Regions from separate parts of the Pseudoalteromonas sp. MMG024 genome, predicted to be linked through region 3. Evidence: predicted binding sites of a transcription regulator. Region 3 holds the regulator's gene; each other region holds the start of a gene.
What was found. The regulator FliA, encoded in region 3, starts transcription of late flagellar genes. The targets are predictions, from matches to a motif close to CTAAAGNTNNNNNNNNNNNNGCCGATA.
Positions count from the first base shown of each region.

Region 1 (5,505 bases), on a different contig from region 3:
TGATTAATTAGGAGAGAGTGTTAACCAATTAGGGATAATGCGATTTGTGGCTGTTGATTTGCCTGGGCTAACATTGAGCTTGATGCTTGTTGTAGCACCTGATTACGAGCAAGACCCGCACTCTCCGCCGCAAAGTCTGTATCCATAATACGTGATTTCGACGCCGATACGTTTTCTGAAACATTGTTTAAATTACGAATAGTCGAACTAAAACGGTTTTGCTTCGCACCTAAGTCAGCTCGCACACCATTTACAATCGATAAAGCATCATCTAGTGCTGTAATCGCTGTTTGCGCACCTGCTGCTGTACTAATCGAATCATCTGAAAGTGCAAGGCCAGTTGAGTTCATGTTAGTGGTAATTTTCACCTGAATTGTTTGGTTCGCATCTGGTCCTACTTGATAGTCTGTATCGTATGTACCATCTAAGATATTTACACCACCAAACGTTGTATCACTTGCTACACGGTCTATCTCTGCTGATAATTCAGCAAACTCTTTTTGTAGTGCATCACGGTCTGAATCAGTGTTTGAACCATTCGCCGATTGAATCGATAAAACACGCATACGTTGCAACATATTTGACGTTTCTTCTAGTGCACCTTCTGCTGTTTGCGCTAGTGAAATACCATCGTTCGCGTTACGTGCGCCTTGGTTTGCACCATTTACTTGCGATTGTAAACGTGTGCCAATTTGTAAACCTGCTGCATCGTCCGCTGCACTGTTAACACGTAAACCTGATGATAAACGCTGAAAAGACGTGCTTAACGCATTTGTTGAATTTGATAATTGACGCTGTGCGTTCAATGATGTGATGTTTGAATTTACATATAAAGCCATGATTCTCGCCCTCTTCTATCTGCGGTGTCTACCGCCAAACAACTCGTTTGATTAAGATATCGACACGTCAAAAAGATTCTTTAATCAATTTTTACAAGTAAGCAACTAGAAGAAAAATAACCAACAAATAAACAAAGAGTTACTTTAATAAATTAATCACGAAATGCTTTTAATTTTGAAGCATGATTCATTCTGATTGTTCTAGTTTAGAGGTGTAATTGTTTAGTTTGGGCTCTATGAATACGGTATATGGGAGGGATATTATTCAGTCAAATATTTATAGATCACACCACTCAGTGTGATCTATAAAAAGCATTACGATTACTATTTATTACAGCAATGACAACGCAATTTGCGGCTGCTGGTTAGCCTGCGCTAACATTGAGCTTGAAGCCTGTTGTAATACTTGGTTACGCGCCAATGCCGCACTTTCTGCTGCAAAGTCTGTATCCATGATACGTGACTTAGACGCTGCTACATTTTCTGCTACGTTGTTTAAGTTACGAATAGTCGAACTAAAACGGTTTTGCTTCGCACCAAGATCAGCACGCACACCGTTCACTGTTGACAACGCATCATCTAGTGCACCTATAGCTGTTTGTGCGCCTGCAGCAGTACTGATAGAGTCATCAGAAAGCGCAAGTCCTGTTGAGTTCATATTTGTCGTTACTTTTAACGTAATAGTCTGGTTTGCATCAGCACCAACTTGGAAGTCTGTGTCGTACGTACCATCTAAAATATTTACACCACCAAAGCTCGTATCACTTGCAACACGATCAATCTCAGCAGATAGCTCTGTGAATTCTTTTTGCAGTGCATCACGATCCGAATCAGTGTTTGAACCATTCGCTGATTGAATTGCCAGTACACGCATACGTTGCAACATGTTCGAGGTTTCTTCCAACGCACCTTCTGCTGTTTGCGATAGTGAAATACCATCGTTCGCATTACGTGCACCTTGGTTCAAACCCTGTACTTGCGAGTTTAAACGTGTACCAATTTGTAAACCTGCCGCATCATCTGCTGCACTGTTTACACGTAAACCAGACGATAAACGCTGGAATGATGTTGATAATGCCTCGCTCGAACGAGAGAGTTGTCTTTGAGAATTCAAAGACATTATATTTGAGTTAACACTTAAAGCCATGAGAGCCTCCAATAATAATTAACATAGGAACTATCAGTAGCAAGAGAGAGAGTAAGCTACAGATAGTTTTCTGTCCCATCTTCGTTATCGGCGGCCGCCTAAAACCCTTTAGCTTTTTTTTAATTTTTTTTAACGAAAAGTAAAAAACGGCCATTTGGCCGTTTTGTATGAGAGGGAGTACTAACCTAGTTAATTAGGAGAGAGTATTAACCAATTAGTGATAGTGCTATCTGAGGCTGTTGATTTGCCTGCGCTAACATTGAGCTTGATGCTTGTTGTAACACCTGGTTACGCGCAAGACTTGCACTTTCAGCCGCAAAGTCCGTATCTAAAATACGTGACTTAGACGCTGACACATTTTCAGAAATATTATTCAAGTTACGAATAGTCGAGCTAAAACGGTTTTGCTTCGCACCGAGATCTGCACGTATACCATTTACCGTAGACAAAGCGTCATCAATTGCGGTAATCGCTGTCTGAGCCTGAGATGCAGTCGCAATTGTGTCATCGTTTACAGCTAAACCTGTTGCCCCCATACTTGTTGCGATAGCGACATTGATCACTTGGTTCGCATCTGGACCAACCTGGAAATCAGCTGTAAATGTTCCATCTAAAATATTTACACCACCAAACGTTGTATCACTTGCTACACGGTCGATTTCACTCGATAGCTCAGAAAACTCTTTTTGCAATGCTGCACGATCTGATGCTGTATTTGAACCATTTGCTGATTGAATTGCCAGAACACGCATACGCTGCAGCATGTTCGATGTTTCTTCTAGCGCACCTTCCGCTGTTTGCGATAGTGAAATACCATCGTTTGCATTACGTGCGCCTTGGTTTGCACCATTTACTTGCGATTGTAAACGTGTACCAATTTGAAGACCAGCCGCATCATCTGCTGCACTGTTAACACGTAAACCAGATGACAAACGTTGGAAGGACGTGCTTAACGCATTTGTTGAATTCGATAATTGACGCTGTGCGTTCAATGATGTGACGTTTGAATTTACATATAAAGCCATAATGTTCACCCTCTAGTTCTAAGCAATTATGCTAAAAAGAACTGTTATCTAATTAATTTCTTTAACTAAAAACTATATCGACAGTGGGAATAATTTCTTTAGAAAAAACCTGTAATTTTTTGCACTTTTTTAAATCACAAAATAAAAAAAGCAGCCAAATGGCTGCTCTTATGAGAGAGGGAGTACTAACTTGATTAATTAGGAGAGAGTGTTAACCAATTAGGGATAATGCGATTTGTGGCTGTTGATTTGCCTGGGCTAACATTGAGCTTGATGCTTGTTGTAGCACCTGATTACGAGCAAGACCCGCACTCTCCGCCGCAAAGTCTGTATCCATAATACGTGATTTCGACGCCGATACGTTTTCTGAAACATTGTTTAAATTACGAATAGTCGAACTAAAACGGTTTTGCTTCGCACCTAAGTCAGCTCGCACACCATTTACAATCGATAAAGCATCATCTAGTGCTGTAATCGCTGTTTGCGCACCTGCTGCTGTACTAATCGAATCATCTGAAAGTGCAAGGCCAGTTGAGTTCATGTTAGTGGTAATTTTCACCTGAATTGTTTGGTTCGCATCTGGTCCTACTTGATAGTCTGTATCGTATGTACCATCTAAGATATTTACACCACCAAACGTTGTATCACTTGCTACACGGTCTATCTCTGCTGATAATTCAGCAAACTCTTTTTGTAGTGCATCACGGTCTGAATCAGTGTTTGAACCATTCGCCGATTGAATCGATAAAACACGCATACGTTGCAACATGTTTGATGTTTCTTCTAGCGCACCCTCTGCTGTTTGAGCTAGTGAAATACCATCGTTCGCGTTACGTGCGCCTTGGTTTGCACCATTTACTTGCGATTGTAAACGTGTACCAATTTGTAAACCTGCTGCATCGTCCGCTGCACTGTTAACACGTAAACCAGATGATAAACGCTGGAAAGACGTGCTTAACGCGTTTGTTGAATTTGATAATTGACGCTGTGCGTTCAATGATGTGATGTTTGAATTTACATATAAAGCCATGATTCTCGCCCTCTTCTATCTGCGGTGTTTACCGCCAAACAACTCGTTTGATTAAGATATCGACAACAATGAAAATGACTTTAGAAAAAACTTAATAAAATTTAAAGCCCCCGATAAATCAAGGGCTTTAGAGCTATTATCCCTGAAGAAGTGACAACGCGATTTGAGGTTGTTGGTTAGCTTGCGCCAACATTGTGCTCGATGCTTGCTGCAGAACCTGATTACGTGCTAATGCCGCACTCTCCGCCGCAAAGTCTGTATCCATAATACGAGACTTCGATGCTGAAACATTTTCAGCAACACTTTTTAAGTTACGAATAGTTGAACTAAAGCGGTTTTGTTTCGCACCTAGATCAGCGCGTACAGCATTTACTGTAGACAAAGCATCATCAAGTGCTGCAATTGCAGTTTGAGCTCCTGCCGCAGTACTGATTGAATCATCCGAAAGAGCAAGCCCTGTTGTGTTCATATTGGTGGTAATTTTCACCTGAATCGTTTGGTTCGCATCAGGACCAACTTGATAATCTGTGTCGTATGTACCGTTTAAGATATTTACGCCACCAAACGTTGTATCTGTTGCCACACGGTCTATTTCAGATTGTAATTCAGCAAATTCTTTTTGCAGCGCATCACGGTCTGAATCTGTGTTTGAACCATTTGCCGATTGAATTGATAAAACACGCATACGTTGTAGCATGTTTGTTGTTTCTTCTAACGCACCTTCTGCGGTTTGCGACAGTGAAATACCATCATTTGCGTTACGTGCACCTTGATTAGCACCATTTACTTGCGATTGTAAACGAGTACCTATTTGCAAACCTGCCGCATCATCTGCTGCACTATTAACACGAAGACCTGATGATAAACGTTGGAACGAAGTACTTAATGCATTGGTTGAGTTCGCTAACTGCCTTTGAGCATTAAGTGACGTTATATTGGAATTTACATATAAAGCCATTTTTTTCTCCTAAGTTAGAATACAGTGGCGCAAAGCTCTCTCCTTCTTTGCGCTACTGTTAGTACTCCCGGCTCTCATGACGGGAAGTGCTTTGTTAAAGCGAACTTTAACGTTTGCACTAAGTTGCGTCTTTGACGCACTAACTTAAAAGCATTAAACGTGCCAACTTATATATAATCAAACAAAGTTAAACCTGAAACTCGGCCAAATGTCGCTTGCGCGGCCTGTAGCGCGGTTTCATTTTTCTTCAATTCGCTGATTGCTTCAGCCATATCGGCCTCTAATAAACTTGCCTTGGTGGCAACGTTTACGATTTCCTCTCCGGAATTGGCATTTTCATTCCTTGTAACGGCATTTAATCTCCCCCCAATACTTGCCCGGGTGAAAGTAATTGCCTCTTGCGCATTATCTAACTCTACAACTGAATCTGCAAGCGTCTCTTGCAATTGAGCCTGCGTACTTGCAGGATTTTCAAGTACCGAAATAAGCCCTTCTAATGTGTTTAA
Region 1 is NZ_JAKFZO010000008.1:94,363-99,867, reverse strand. Features, by position in the region: gene L1068_RS09430 (flagellin) at 21-839, opposite strand; gene L1068_RS09425 (flagellin) at 1,171-1,986, opposite strand; gene L1068_RS09420 (flagellin) at 2,193-3,011, opposite strand; gene L1068_RS09415 (flagellin) at 3,223-4,041, opposite strand; gene L1068_RS09410 (flagellin) at 4,178-4,999, opposite strand; gene flgL (flagellar hook-associated protein FlgL) at 5,167-5,505, opposite strand, start outside.
Region 1: the regulator FliA is predicted to act here: its motif matches at 4,099-4,125, upstream of L1068_RS09415 (flagellin).

Region 2 (5,505 bases), on a different contig from region 3:
TGATTAACTCTCGCATTACTAGCTTGAGTGACCAGCGTATAATAGCCAGCGCCAAATACACAATCCCATACAGTGTTGCATTTGATGAATAGCACGCAAAGGTAAACTGTTGTTTCCTATAAGTTGATTGCTTTCTCTTTTTACTCTTTGATAATCTTGAATAAATGATATTGTTCTCGTAGCTCAGTTGGATAGAGCATTCGCCTCCTAAGCGAAGGGTCGCAGGTTCGACTCCTGCCGGGAACGCCATTAACGCCTATTAAGTTTTAACTCGTCTTTTTTAATTGTTATTTGAACGATATCAAGCGGTTGTTTAAATCGAGCTATCTTTTATTGTTATGTAGCAGCGTGATTAACGTATTTCTTGAAGGTTACGTGTTTACTCCGAGTTATTTTACAATAGAACAGGTTATTAAAACTAAATGCTAAGCTTCTCTTGGTTCTAGCCCCTTAGAAGCTTGCCAATGTAACCAAATCGCCAATTTGTACGTTTGCGAGTAGTTTGTCGCCTATCACTTGAGCGATAGCAGTGTTTTGATTTACCTGAGAGACTCTCAACTGGTAATCAGTATTAATAATAAGCTGCTTTTGATTAAACCCTTTGCGCAGTGCAACTTGCAGCTTTTGTCCTTTCACTAGATTATTTTCAGCGCCAAGGCTAATGATCACGGTATCGTGATCGACGCTTAAAATACGTGCTTGCGCTGGAATACAAGCAAGGTAGCTTGCTAAATCTTGGCCAAGCTTTAAGTTGATATCTGATATCGCTTGCCCATAAGGCATGGTCCAAAACTTTTCACTGTTCACATCGATACGGGCTGTTTTTTTGGTTTGCCAGGTGGCAAATGTATCGTAGTGTGTTTGTTTCAGCAGTTCGCCGGTTAAGCCATTGTATAGCGCCGTATTTATCGAGAAAAAACGTTCATAAGCTTTATTTTGCCAAAATGCTAACGATGAACTCTGTTGCTCACCAAGCGATAGGTCTTCTATTTGCGATATCCAGACAAATTGACTGTTATTTTGGTCGGCAATTTGTTGAATAAGGACGCTTGAGTTGGCATCAAAATGCGCGGTAAACAGGTTTTTGGTATTAAGTTTACGATTTATATCGGCTTTTGTGTTGAATAAATGGGTAAACTGATACAAATGCTTTGCGAGCTTTTCGCTGTATGCTTTTGGTAATTCAAAAATTTGACCATAAGTTGCATGGCTCGGAGTTTTAAAACCGGTTCTTGTTAGAGCCACATTCTTTTTAATCGATGAATTTTGGCAAGTCTCGCTATTGTCTAAAATATCAAGCCTAAGTGTAATTGAGAGCGTGTTGTCTGATTGAATCTCATCAATTACTTCAATCTGATCGATTGCGCCATGGGAGTAAACTTGGGTGCTTGGTGTTTGCCAAATACCATTTACCACTTGCTGCAGACTAGTCACTTGCGCACCAGAAAAAAGTAGAGCTTGCTGAATAGCGTTTTCGGTTGCCATCATTCGAGCTTGTTCAGCATTACCATTGCGTATTTTGGCTTGGCCGGTTGATTCATACCAAATTGCATGAGACGAAAAGCTCACAATAAAAAGAAGTAATACTAGATGTCGCATAGCGCAGCTCTCAATTTAAACCTTAGTTTGTATATTCAATTTCTGTACCAAACTATACAGTGGCGCGAAAATTGCTAATTCAAATTTAATATGCATTTGTATGGTGGCAACATGTTGAAATCAATTTTCAAAACATCAACTCTGGTAACGAGCTTATATTTATTAGGTGGCTGTAGCCAACTGTTTGATAAACATATTGAATATGAATACCAAACACCAGATAACTACCCAGTGCTGTATGCGGTAGGGTATGCACCGATCAGTTTGCAACCGGGTACAACAACAGAGCAAAAATCGATTATGGCAATGAAGGCATCAAAGCTTGAGGCTTATCGTGAGCTTGCGGAACAAGTTTACGGACAAAAAGTTGACGCGCAAACGAGCGTTAAAGGCCTAATCGCTAGTAATGATACTTTGAAAGTACGTGTGCAAGGTGTTGTACGTGGTGCGAAAGTGACCAAAAGCTACGCTGTGGGTGATACGTATGCGACAGAAGTTGAGCTAGATATGAAATTGGTACATGACTTATACATTGGTCAAACAAAACCAAGAAACGTAAAAAAAGTAACCTACTACTAGCAGGTTACTTTTTTTTAGTAAATTCAGATTACGCTTTTAGCCCGCGAGCAATCGGGTTAGGTAGAGAGAAAGATTTGCCCGTTTTGTCGTATCCGGTATGACTTTTACCAAACAAGATATTTTTTAATTTTTGTGAAGCAATCTGGCTTTGATTTGCTGCTACTTGATTCACGTCATTCTGCTTTTTGCAGTCAACTAATACCTGATTAATTTGGTTGATTGTTGGCTGGTATTCAGCTTTATTAATACCGTCTTGATCAATTAATTTGGCAATGTGTTGGTCACGTTGCTGAATTGACTGCAACGATGTAACTTTGCTTTCAACAACAGATATCAACGATTCATGATCGCGCGCAACTATAGCTTCTAATTCCTGCTTTAGGATGTCAGCCATAGTATTCAACTCATCAAGTTGTTGCGCTAATATCTGTTCTAGATTCATAAACTATCGACCGAAAAGTTTAAATTCAAGTTTATTGATATTTTCAGCAAGTTTCTCTGCGTCAATTTTGTATTCGCCGTTAGCGATCGCTTTTTTCAGCTCGTTTACTTTTTTCTCATCAATACCTGATGATTGCTCCGCTTTTTCATTTAGCTTTTTAAGCTGTTGAGCTTGCGGTGTAATGCTCACTGAATCGCTAGTTGCTTTTGCCGTAGCAGTATTCACTTGCACTTGTTTATTAGCAGTTTCAGACGCTTGCTGCTTAGAGCTTTCAAGCCTGACGTTTGCTTGGCTGTTTGAGCCTTGATTTATTTGATTAACCATGACAGTTCTCTCTACTAAGATTTCACATCTTATGTATCGGCATCTCGGGTACAACCTTTAATAAAAAATGCACTATTTTTATTAAATTTGTAACCTCTTATTTAACCTGAAATTTCTACTAGAGTACAGCGTTAAATTGTGACTTTTACCAGCTCAGTGTTTAAAACTCTTGCCTGAATTTTCTTTTTAGATTTTACATTGCGAATACTAATGTTGTCGCCTATGCGGCCATCTTCAAGCGCTTCACCTTGCGTTTTAATTGTCATGCCTTTAAAGCTTGCCAAAATAGTAATTTTATCGCCTTTACAAATAGTACAAATATAATTGTAGTTGATAGTTTGTCCCGTACGAACATTTCGTTTACTCCGGCTACCTATTAAGTTAGTACTCGATTTAAATTGATTCGAACGCGTTAAGTGTTTTGCAACTTGCTTGCTGGTTAAATGTTGTGCGGTAATTCGTTGCCCTTTACTGATCCCTTGTGCTGCCGTAATCACTTCAACGAGCTCCAATTGCTTCACATGCACAAAAACTTGCCAATTATTTTGATCTAAACACTTAATTTTTATAGTAGATTGCCGATTAGTATTGATAGGGTTTGCGGCACTTACTTGCAACTCGCGCTGACATGTTCGTGTTTTGATACGAGTATCGAGCGGTAATGCCGTAATTGACAACTGCGAATTCGGGTGTCGGTTAGGGTTGGGTTGTCTATTATCCGCAACATAATCTATTGCGATTTGCTGCAATTCTAACTTACTGTAAACCTTTGCTTTGAGTGAAGTCATAGCAAGCGCAGCAATTTGTATTAAAATAAAGAAATAAAGATTTTTTTTAAACAAACTCATAATGTTTCGACTATGCTTTATGGGTAAAACAAGGTATAACTAGCGAGTGTCAAAATTATGGCACATCAATGTTATACGGTAGTACAATAACAAAGAAGCAAGAAGTATTCCTTTTCATTGCTTCAAGTTAGGAGATTGAAATGGCAGGCATTTTAGATTCGGTTAATCAGCGAACGCAACTCGTAGGTCAAAATAGGCTAGAGTTGTTGCTGTTTAAGTTAAAAGGCAGGCAGCGGTTCGGAATTAACGTGTTCAAAGTACGTGAGGTTTTACAGTGTCCTAACTTAACGGCAATGCCAAAATCTAATCATTATGTTAAAGGTGTGGCGCATATACGTGGGCAAACAATTTCGGTTATCGATCTTTCGTTAGCTATTGGTGGTCCAGGGATCCAAGATACAAAAGATTGTTTTATTATCATTACTGAATATAACCGTTCAGTACAGGGCTTTTTAGTCGACTCGGTTGAACGTATCGTTAATATCAACTGGGAATCAATTATGCCACCCCCGTCAGGTTCGGGGCGTTATTCGTATTTAACTGCAGTAACTGAAATCGAAAAGGAACTCGTTGAAATACTGGATGTAGAAAAGATACTGAATGAAATTTGCCCAGTAAACACCGAGGTGAGCGCTGATTTGGTTTCAGATGGTGAAATGCAAAAAGACCTTGGTGAGCGTATTGTATTTATTGCCGATGATTCGACAGTTGCGAGAAACCAAGTGAAACGTGCACTTGAGCCTTTAGGTGTGCAAACTGAGGTGGCAAAAAATGGACGCGAGGCGCTAATTCGCCTGAAAGAAATTGCCGAGAAAGATTGCCAAAGTGTGGTCACTGAACGAGTAGCGCTACTTATTTCAGACGTAGAAATGCCAGAAATGGATGGATATACGCTAACAGCCGAACTAAAGGCTGATCCCAGAACAGCACCGCTTCATGTTATATTACATACATCACTCAGTGGTGTATTTAATCAGGCGATGGTTGAAAAAGTCGGAGCTGATGATTTTATTGCGAAGTTTAACCCAGACGAGTTAGCTACTGCGGTTAAAAAGTGGGTTCATGAAGATTAGACCAGCGAGTAATAAACTTGAACAAAAACTTAGATGATAAAGAATATCAGCAATTTAAAAGCTTTTTAGAACAGCAATGTGGCATTGTACTAGGTGACAATAAACAGTATCTAGTAAAGAGCCGTCTTGCACCTTTAATGGCAAGGTTTGATGTCGACTCTTTATCTGAATTAGTGACTAAAACGCTTAGCCCGCGTGAACGTCAGTTAAGGGCTGCAGTTGTTGATGCAATGACAACTAATGAAACCCTGTGGTTTCGTGATACATATCCATTCGAATTGCTTAAGAATAAACTTTTCCCTGAACTTTCGGAGCTGCGTAGACCTATTAAAATTTGGTCTGCTGCAAGTTCCTCTGGACAAGAACCGTATTCAATCGCTATGAGTGCAGCTGAATTTAAGCAGTCAAAGCCTGGGGCGCTAGCGGGCGTTAATATTGTTGGTACAGATATATCTAACACCATGTTAGATATCTGTAAAAATGCTGAATACGATTCGCTTGCGCTGGCACGAGGTCTTTCACCTGAAAGACGTCGCAAGTTTTTTACGGATTCAGATCACGGTATGGCAAAAGTGAACGATGATATAAAGCGGATGGTGAGCTTTCGTCACTTAAACTTGTTAGATTCGTACGCTCTTAT
Region 2 is NZ_JAKFZO010000008.1:78,122-83,626, forward strand. Features, by position in the region: gene L1068_RS09310 (FlgO family outer membrane protein) at 1-92, shown strand, start outside; tRNA gene L1068_RS09315 (tRNA-Arg) at 173-249, shown strand; gene L1068_RS09320 (flagellar assembly protein T N-terminal domain-containing protein) at 451-1,599, opposite strand; gene L1068_RS09325 (LPP20 family lipoprotein) at 1,711-2,178, shown strand; gene L1068_RS09330 (flagellar protein FlgN) at 2,207-2,620, opposite strand; gene flgM (flagellar biosynthesis anti-sigma factor FlgM) at 2,624-2,944, opposite strand; gene flgA (flagellar basal body P-ring formation chaperone FlgA) at 3,076-3,792, opposite strand; gene L1068_RS09345 (chemotaxis protein CheV) at 3,933-4,865, shown strand; gene L1068_RS09350 (protein-glutamate O-methyltransferase CheR) at 4,877-5,505, shown strand, end outside.
Region 2: the regulator FliA is predicted to act here: its motif matches at 2,979-3,005, upstream of flgM (flagellar biosynthesis anti-sigma factor FlgM).

Region 3 (5,505 bases):
TGCATCAGTCCCTTCAAAGTGCAGGTGACGAAGGTGCTGGCATTGAGCCAGGGCTCGCAGAAAGACTACAAAATTCTCTCGGCGATGCGCATCAAAACCAGGAAATGGCAGGTGAACCTTCAATACTGTTGACATCAGGTATGTTGCGCAGCGTGTTATCGCGATTTGTGAAACACAGCCTACCGGGTTTGCGCGTGATGTCATATCAGGAAGTACCTGAAGAAAAACAGATCAAAATTGTTTGCTCAGTCGGTCAACAGTGATAAGTAGAGACGAGGTGTCACATGAAAATTAAACGTTTTTTTGCTAAAGATATGCGCAGCGCATTGAATGAAGTAAAGCATGAGCTAGGTCCTGATGCAGTTATCATGTCAAATAAGCGCATGGCTGATGGTGTTGAAATTGTGGCAGCTGTTGATTATGAAAAGTCAGTTCAAGCTGCACCTGCAGCGCCTAAGTTAAGCGAAGAAAAGCCTCGTTTTAGTAATAATTTTGTTAAGCCAAAACCACAAACAGCGACCCCTGAAAAACAAGCAGCGGTAGCAGATAGTTTATCGGCATTACTTGAGCGCCAAGCGAAAAAATCACCTCAATTTGATAAAGCACCTGAGCCAAAGCAGCCTCGTAATTGGTTTGATGACGATGATTCACTCACATCGACACAGCAAGATGCCCTCGATAACTTTGCTAAGCCAAAGCAACAAAGCAGTTATGGTAACCAAGCTCAGTCGCTTGATGAAATGCAAGCGATGCGTGATGAAATGGCATCGATCAGACAGTTACTTGAGCACCAACTTTCTGGTTTAATGAATGAAGATATGGCGCGCCGTGACCCAACTCGTGCTCTTTTACTTGACCGTTTGAAAGGCATGGGTATCAGTGAGGCAGTAGCGGACCAGCTTGCGTGTTTTATTCCAGATGATGTAGCACCGCGTCAAGCGTGGCAAGAAACACTTAATATGCTGAGCAAACAGCTATACACTGCAAATAATGAGATTTTGCGTCGTGGCGGCGTATATGCGCTAGTTGGTCCTACTGGTGTGGGTAAAACTACCACAGTTGCAAAGCTAGCTGCGCTTGGCGCACAAAAATTTGGCGCCAACAATATTGCGCTAATCACAACAGATACTTATCGTATTGGCGCATATGAGCAATTATCGACTTATGGTCGCATTATTGGCTGCCCAGTAAAGCAAGTTAAAAATGCAGAAGAACTCACTGAAATTCTTTATCATTTAAGAAATAAGCGTCTAGTATTAATTGATACAGCAGGAATGAGCCAACGAGATATACGTTTGACTGAGCAACTCAACACGTTAATGCGCAATAGCCGAGTAGATATTCGCAGTTACCTTGTGTTAAGTTCAACAGCACAGCTTGAAGTACAGCAAGAGGCGATTAAACAGTTCAAACAGGTACAGTTAAGTGGTTGTATCTTCACAAAACTTGATGAATGTCTAAGTTTAGGTGAAATTATCAGTGTAGCCATTCAAAATCGTCTGCCAATAGGCTATCTTACCAATGGGCAGCGTGTACCAGAGGACATTCGTGTGGCAAATGCGGAAAAATTGGTCAGCAAAGCTCAGCAGCTGTATGCAAAACGAACAAACGCGCAAGCAAGACGTGCATCAAGCATGGCGCATCAAGCAGTAGGAATGTATGATTAACCCAGAATTAGATCAAGCTAGTGGCCTGCGGAAAATGAAAAACAACAACAAGGCTGTAAAAGTAATTGCGGTAACTGGAGGTAAAGGGGGTGTTGGAAAAACCAATGTCTCTCTTAACATGGCAATTGCCATGGCTCAGCAAGGCCAAAAAGTACTGGTACTCGATGCCGATTTGGGTTTAGCAAACTGTGATGTAATGCTGGGTTTGCGTGTAGAGCGCAACCTTTCTCACGTGCTTTCAGGTGAATGTGACCTCGAAGATATTTTAGTTGAAGGGCCATACGGTATGAAAATTGTACCTGCGACATCTGGCTCTCAAAACATGGTGGAATTAACACCATCTGAACATGCTGGCCTTATTCGCGCTTTTGGCGAATTAGACTCACACTATGATGTACTAGTCGTTGACACAGCGGCCGGTATTTCAGATATGGTGCTTAGTTTCTCTCGCGCTTCACAAGATGTGCTTGTTGTTGTGTGTGATGAACCAACGTCAATAACCGATGCTTATGCACTGATTAAAGTGTTAAGTCGTGAGCACGGTGTATACAAATTTAAAATAGTTGCGAATATGGTACGCAGCTTAAAAGAAGGCCAAGAGCTTTTCGCAAAATTATCAAAAGTAACCGACCGCTTTTTAGATGTATCACTTGAGCTAGTCGCGACAGTTCCATTTGATGAAAATATTCGAAAAGCGATTCGTAAACAAAAAACCATTGTTGACGTATTTCCAAAATCGCCTGCAGCAATTGCGTTCAAAGCACTTGCAACTAAAGCGGCGAGCTGGCCAATTCCAAATCAGCCGTCAGGACACCTAGAGTTTTTCATTGAGAAACTGGTTAGTAATTAGGAACGCCTATGAAAAGAACCGCTGCCTATGCTAATCAAAATCAATTATCGCAACTTGTCGAACAGCATACGCCGTTGGTTAAACGCATTGCCTACCATATTTTAGCGCGTCTGCCGGCAAGCGTGATTGTCGAAGACCTTATTCAGGCGGGCATGATAGGACTAATCGAGGCTGCTAAGAACTTTGATGGCAGTAAAGGTGCGAGCTTTGAAACCTATGCGGGTATTCGTATTCGCGGTGCAATAATCGATGAAACGCGCAAAGGGGACTGGGTACCTCGCTCAGTACATAAAAACGCCCGTGAAGTCGCCGCGGTCATAAATCAGCTAGAATCATCACTCGGGCGTGAACCAAAAGACAGTGAAGTAGCTGAAAAACTTGATATTACGCTAGATGAGTACCATCATATTCTAAGGGATATAAGCAATGGTAAAATTATCGGCATTGAAGATCTCGGTGTTGATGAAGATGTCATCGACGCAGGGCTTGGCAATAAAGAACAAAATCCATTAGTTGATATTCAACAAGATAAATTTAATAAAGCGTTAGTAGAGGCAATACAAACTTTGCCAGAAAGAGAAGCGTTAGTGCTGTCACTTTACTACAATGATGAAATGAATTTAAAAGAAATTGGGCTAATTCTTGAAGTGAGTGAATCAAGGGTGAGCCAAATACATAGTCAGGCCATGGTGCGCCTTAAAGCAAAAGTCCATGACTGGATATAGAATAAAAGTAGTAAGTAAACAATTAGGTGCATACCTCACTGGAGGATATTTTGGATAAAAACATGAAAATTCTTGTAGTTGACGACTTTTCAACGATGAGAAGAATCATTAAAAACCTGTTAAGAGATCTTGGTTTCACAAACGTGCAAGAAGCAGACGATGGTAGCACTGCGCTTCCTATGCTGCAAAACCAAGAGTTTGACTTTGTAGTTACGGATTGGAATATGCCAGGTATGCAAGGTATAGATTTGCTGCGCGCGATTCGCGCGGATGACAGTCTAAAACACATACCGGTACTAATGGTAACTGCGGAAGCCAAAAAAGAGCAGATCATTGCTGCAGCACAAGCAGGTGTAAACGGTTATATCGTTAAACCATTTACAGCAGCAACGCTTAAAACAAAGCTTGATAAAGTTTTTGAGCGTTTAGGCTAACGGGAAGGAGAGGTTTATGTCAGCAAGTGCTGCGCCTCAAATTACCTTAGAACAAGCTAAGCAGCTAGTTGCGTTTCTTGAAAACGATGAGCAACAACAAGCGCAAGAGCTGCTAAAGCAAGTTACGGCAATTGAGCAAGATGAATTATTTGGTGAGGTAGGCAAACTAACTCGTCAACTGCATGATTCATTGAAAAATTTTCAACTTGATACCACTTTATCGGCGTTAACAAATGAGTCTATTCCTGACGCAAAAGAACGTCTCAATTATGTTATGGAAATGACAGAGCAAGCTGCGAATACAACGATGGACGCCGTTGAAGCATCGCTGCCTATTGCCGATAACTTGCAAACAGGTCTCAACAATATTAAGCCCAAATGGGACAAATTAATGTCGCGAGATCTTAAAGTTGGTGAGTTTAAAGTGTTATGTCATGAGCTAAACGGCTTTATGGACGAAGCAAAAACTAATTCTGATAAATTAAATGCATTAATGACAGAAGTGCTCATGGCCCAAGGTTATCAGGACCTCACAGGTCAAGTTATTCGACGTGTGATCGAGCTTGTCCGCGAAGTCGAAGATAGCCTGATTCATATGTTAACCGTGTTTGGCACACCTGTAGAACATGATGAGTCGCCTGAAACGACAATACAACAAGAACAACAAATGGTTGCTGATGGTGAATTAGACCAAGTAGCTGAAGGTCCAATTATAAATGCTGAATCACGTGAAGATGTGGTTTCAGGTCAAGATGAAGTAGACGATCTGCTGTCTAGTTTGGGCTTCTAATCGGAGAAAAATGCATGAGCTTTGATGTCGATGAAGATATTTTACAAGACTTTTTAGTCGAAGCCGGTGAAATCTTAGAGTTGCTCTCAGAACAGTTAGTTGAGCTGGAAAATAATCCAGAAGATGCTGATTTACTGAATGCGATATTTAGAGGGTTTCATACCGTAAAAGGGGGCGCTGGCTTCTTGTCTATGACAGAGCTAGTCGATGCATGTCACGGCGCAGAAAATATTTTCGATGTTTTACGACAAGGCCAACGCAGGGTTACTCCTGAATTAATGGATGTGATTTTACAGGCACTTGATACCATCAATGAAATGTTTGCTCACATTCAAAATCGCGCTCAGCCCGATCCTGCTGACCCGCAGCTACTGGCAGAACTACATAGACTTAGTCAGCCTGAAAGCGCGGATGAAGCACCGGTAGCCGAAGCGCCAGCAGAAGAAATTGTCGAGCCAGAAGCTGTCGAAGAAGACCCGTTTGGTGATATTTTATTTGATGCTGATGCGCCAAGTGATGAAGCACAATCTTCTGGCGATAGCGTTGACGATATTACAGAAGAAGAATTTGAAAGCCTGTTAGATGAGTTACACGGCTCTGGTAATGGCCCTGCCGCTAATGCAGCGCCAGAAGCGAGTGAAAGTAGCGACTCTGATGAAATCACTGATGATGAATTTGAGAGCTTACTAGACGAATTACATGGGGCTGGTTCATTCGGTGGCGGGTCTGAGACGAGTGCACCAGAAAGTGCGGCTCCTGCGGCTTCATCGGGTGACGATGAAGATATTACCGAAGATGAATTCGAAGCCTTACTTGATGAGCTTCATGGCAAGGGCAGTGCGCCAAGCACTGCTGAAAAGTCATTTAATACTGATGCGGTAGCGGCAAAACTGGAAACGCCAACACCACCTCCTGCAGCTAAGCCAACGCCGGCGAAACCAAAAGCGCCAGCGCCAAAACCAGCAGCTGCTAAGCCTGCAGCGCCAAGTGCAGCCAAACCAGCTGCAGCGCCAAGTAAAGCGCCAGCTAAACCGGCAGC
Region 3 is NZ_JAKFZO010000013.1:105,991-111,495, reverse strand. Features, by position in the region: gene flhA (flagellar biosynthesis protein FlhA) at 1-263, shown strand, start outside; gene flhF (flagellar biosynthesis protein FlhF) at 285-1,667, shown strand; gene L1068_RS13990 (MinD/ParA family protein) at 1,660-2,517, shown strand; gene L1068_RS13985 (RNA polymerase sigma factor FliA) at 2,526-3,242, shown strand; gene cheY (chemotaxis response regulator CheY) at 3,293-3,676, shown strand; gene L1068_RS13975 (protein phosphatase CheZ) at 3,693-4,466, shown strand; gene L1068_RS13970 (chemotaxis protein CheA) at 4,481-5,505, shown strand, end outside.